Regions from separate parts of the Brevundimonas fontaquae genome, predicted to be linked through region 1. Evidence: riboswitches for the same ligand, from Rfam matches in the RefSeq annotation. Region 1 holds a riboswitch; the other holds the start of a gene.
What was found. Region 1 has a riboswitch for cobalamin ahead of JX001_RS04085 (TonB-dependent receptor plug domain-containing protein). Riboswitches for the same ligand answer to the same signal wherever they lie in the genome.

Region 1 (2,198 bases):
GGGCCGCGCCCAGATCCTCGATGGCGCAGGCGACGCTGTCGACCGCGCCCGACGACAGTTCCACCACGGCGACGGCGGCTCGACCTTTACGCACCGCGACCGCCGCCAGGCGGTTGGCGCCGCGCGCGTCCAGCAGGCTGTCCTCGGTCAGGGTGCCGGGGGTGACGACCCGGACCACGCCGCGATGCACCACGGCCTTGCCGCCGCGCTTCTTGGCCTCGGCGGGGTCTTCCAGCTGTTCGCAGATGGCGACCTTGTGGCCGATGCGGATCAGCCGGGCGAGGTAGCCCTCCATCGCATGGACCGGCACGCCGGCCATCGGAATGTCCTCGCCCTGATGCTTGCCCCGCTTGGTCAGGGTGATGCCGAGCGCCGCCGCCGCGACCTCGGCGTCCTTGAAGAACAGCTCGTAGAAGTCGCCCATACGGAAGAACAGGATGGCGTCCGGCTGGCCCGCCTTGGCCGTCAGATATTGCGCCATGAACGGCGTCGCCCCTTCCAGCGAGGCGGCGATTTCCGGGGGATGAGAGATGGGCGCGTTCATGTGGCCACAGGGTGACGGATCGCGCCCGGCGGCTCAAGGCCGTTGACCGGCTCTTGCACAGGCTTGTCGGCCCTGCGATAGGCCGCGTCAGGCGGTTAAGGGAACACGGTGTGACGCCGTGGCTGTGCCCGCAACTGTAGGCGGCGAGAGCGTCGTCCGTCCGGGGTTTCGATCCCGGCGCCACTGGGAAACTGGGAAGGCGAGGACGGCGGTTTACGACCCGCAAGCCAGGAGACCTGGCCGCCGACGTCGCTCGCTCCTGTCCGGGACCAGACAGCAGCGCGGTTTCTCCGTGGAAGCGACCCGACCTTGCGCCGTCCAGACCCTCAAGCGGTCTGGCGGGTCGGTTCGCTCATGACGGTCTCTCGCGCGCATTCGCGGGACCGAACACGGGGGTATCGCTCAATGAAGCGTTCCATTCTTCTTTCGACGGCGGCGATTGCGGCCGCCTTCGCCGCGCCTGCCTTTGCCGAGGACGCGACCCAGCTGGACGAGGTGATCGTCACCGCCACCCGCATCCCGGCCATCGTCGCCGACACGCCCGGCGCCCGCGTCATCGACGGCAAGACCATCGCGCAGCGCGGCGCGATCTTCGCCGCCGACATCCTGGCCGATGTGCCGGGTCTGTCGGTGACGCGTTCGGGCGCGTTCGGCGGCGTCGCCCAGGTGCGGATGCGCGGCGCGACGCCCGGCAAGACCCTGGTCCTGGTCGACGGCGCGCCGGTCAACGATGCGGCCGAGCCGAACGGAGCCTATGACTTCTCCAGCTTCGAACTGGCCGATATTGCGCGCATCGAAGTGCTCAGCGGCCCGCAGTCGTCGCTGTGGGGATCCGACGCCATCGGCGGGGTGATTTCGTTCACGACGCAAGAGATCGACGGCCTGCGCGCCGAGGCCGAGGCCGGCAGCTTCGACACCGTGCGGGGGCGGGTGTCGGCGGGTGTCGCCAACGAGACCTACGCCTTCAGCGCCTATGCCTCGCGCTTCGACACCGACGGGATTTCGGCGGCGGACGAGGCGGACGGCAACACCGAAGCCGACGGCTTCCGCAGCACGACGCTCGGCGCCAAGGGGCGATATGTCCTGTCCTATGCGGTCAAGGTCGATGGATCGGTGCGCTGGAACAAGTCCAAGGCCGATATCGACGGCTTCCCGGCGCCGAGCTTTACTCTGGCCGACACCGCCGATACCCAGGAAAGCGAGCAATGGTCGGGCTTCGGCCGCGTGACGGCCAAGGCGTTGGGCCTGACGCATCAGTTCAGCGTCTCGGCGTCGGATTTGGATCGCAGCTCGGTCAGCGGCGGCTTCGGCTCGACCTTCACCGGCGACCGTCAGGCTTATCGCTGGCAGGCGAACGGCCAGGCGCAGGACATCGACTATGCGTTCGGCGTCGAGCGGAACGAGGCCTCGGCGGCCCTGTCGTCGGGCCTGTCGCGCGACCTGTCGATCACTTCGGTGTTCGGCGTGGCCCAATACGATGTCGGAGCGCTGAACCTGACGGGCGGACTGCGTTACGACAACACCGACGATTTCGGCTCCAAGACGACGGGGCGGGTGTCGGCGGCCTATGACCTGGCCGGCGGCTTCATACTGTCGGGCGCCTACGGCACGGGCTTCAAGTCGCCGACGGTCAGCCAAGCGGTCTGCGACTTCT
Region 2 (2,198 bases), 530 kb from region 1:
GAGCGTCTCGGGCTCGGCCAGCCAGACGGGTTTGGGCAGGCTGCCGGCGGTCGAGGTCGGGAGAAGGGTTTTCATGCGGGGAGGCTCTGAAATCTGGAAACTGATCAGGCGGCGGCGAAGGCGGCCGACCATTGATCGAGACGGGCGCGGTGCGGCTTGATGAACCGCTCCTCGACGAAACGGCCCTGCTCGACGGCCAGCCGACTACGCTCGTCGCGGTCGTAGACGATGCGGGTCAGCGAATAGTCCTGCGCCTTCAGGCTGGGCTGATACTGCTCGGTCGCCGGGGAGTTGGCGTTGTAGATTTCGGGCCGATAGATCTTCTGGAAGGTCTCCATCGTGGCGATGGTGCTGGCCAGTTCGAGGTCGGTGTAGCCGCCGGTCAGGTCGCCGATATGGTACAGGGCGAACGGCGCCACGCTGCCCGGTGGCATGAAGTAGCGAACCTTCATCCCCATCTTCTCAAAATACCGGTCGGTCGGCGAGAAGGCGTCGTTGGCGTATTCCAGGCCCAACACGGGATGGTCGAAGCCGGTGCGATGATAGGTCTTGTTGCTTGAGACGCTGAGGCAGATGATCGGCGGCTTGGCGAAGTTGTCGCGATAGGCGCCCGACGCCAGAAAGTGCCGGAACAGCTTGCCGTGCAGATCGCCGAAATCGTCCGGCACGCCGCCGTTCGGATGCGCCTTCAGGTGTTCGGGCAGAACCACGCTGAAGTCGTAGTCGCGAACGTAGGAGGAGAAATTATTGCCCACGATCCCATCGATCCGCCGGCGCGTCTCCCTGTCGATGATCGTCGTTTGAAGGATTTCGATCAGGGGAAAGGCGTCGTCGCGCTCCGAGCAAAGGCTCATCTCGACCGAGACGATTTGAAGCTCCAGCGCGTAGCGATCGCCCCTCGGATTGTCGTGATGCGCCAGCGAGTTGAAGCGATTGTCGATCATCCGCAGGGTGTTGCGCAGATTGTCTCGGCGGCTCTCGCCTCGCGCCAGATTGGCGAAATTGGTGGTGATCCTGGTCGTCTCGGCGGGACGATAGTCTTCGTCGAGCGCAGTCCGCTTGATCCTGAAGGTGAAGTCGCTGCTCGCCATGGTCTCTGCCGTTGATGCTGTGGCGAGACAGCGGACAGGGACGCGCGACCGCTCGCGCGCAGTCGTCCCGTCGCGGCGTTCATGCGGCCTGACCGGACACCCCGCCGGAGGACGTTATCTGTCGGGGCAGGTCTCCTGGCTCACGGGTCACGGCTTCAGGTCCGGCCTTCCCAACGTCCGAAGACGTCAGTGACACGAAATGGACCTTCGGCTCGCCGCTCACAGTTGCGGGGGCAGCGCCGGCATCACACCGGCTTCCCTCTTAGCTCCGCATCGCCCGGAAGCGACGCGCAGAACCTCGACCTTTTCATGAGACGCGCACCCGGCGCCGAAGTCAAGAAACACATAAGGATATCCTTATAGCCTCAGAAAGCATCGCCTTCTAGATTTGAGCGAGGTGAACAGCGAAGCGACTGGCCTGTCATGCATGGAGATCACGTCCACCAAAGGCGAGACCGCATGAAGTGAGCGATCAGGAAGCGTATATTCAAACACGCTTCGTAGGTGGTGCTTTAGCGGTCAGTGATGGCTACTCACTGCGCTTTGCTGACGCCAGGCACGCCTATTGCGAAAAGTTTAGGCGTCTCAGGGAGAGACCGAGCGAGCTGTTCTTAACAGCAACTCGGCCCGCTGCGGGAACGCGACTAAATCCCGCCGCTTCGTATGACGACGACAGCGATCAGCGTCAGGAAGACGACGGCTGCGGCCGCTATGGCGAGGGCCGTGATGCGAAAGGCGCCGCGTGTCGGCTTGTCGGGCCGGTCTTCGTAGCCAATCGGGACTTTGCGGGGTTCTTTGTCGGTCATGGGCGATCAACGCACGGAGGCGGTTCGCGTTCGCCGACGCGTGTGAGCCTTCGGCGCAACCAAGGCTGCGCCGAAGGCTCTCGATGTTCGTCAGAAGCGGTAGGCGACGCCGACCCGAAGGTTGCGCCCCGGCAGAGGGGCGATATCCTTGAGGAAGGACACGTGTTCGCGGGCTTCCTCGTCCGTCAGGTTCCGCGCCTCGGCGAACAGGGTGACGTTCTGCTGGGCGAAGGGGCGGACCGCGACCGAAGCGTTGACTAGGGTGTAGTCTTCGGTCGGCAGTTCGAACGCGTTGGCGACG

Region 2: linked by a shared signal. The riboswitch ahead of JX001_RS01535 (DUF1852 domain-containing protein) and the one ahead of JX001_RS04085 (TonB-dependent receptor plug domain-containing protein) in region 1 are both predicted to bind cobalamin.

The regions. Positions count from the first base shown of each region.
Region 1 is NZ_CP070968.1:854,885-857,082, forward strand. It holds gene mutS (DNA mismatch repair protein MutS) at 1-544, opposite strand, end outside; cobalamin riboswitch at 595-803, shown strand; gene JX001_RS04085 (TonB-dependent receptor plug domain-containing protein) at 950-2,198, shown strand, end outside.
Region 2 is NZ_CP070968.1:322,121-324,318, reverse strand. It holds gene JX001_RS01540 (methionine synthase) at 1-75, opposite strand, end outside; gene JX001_RS01535 (DUF1852 domain-containing protein) at 105-1,091, opposite strand; cobalamin riboswitch at 1,200-1,407, opposite strand; gene JX001_RS01530 (hypothetical protein) at 1,736-1,897, opposite strand; gene JX001_RS01525 (TonB-dependent receptor) at 1,988-2,198, opposite strand, start outside.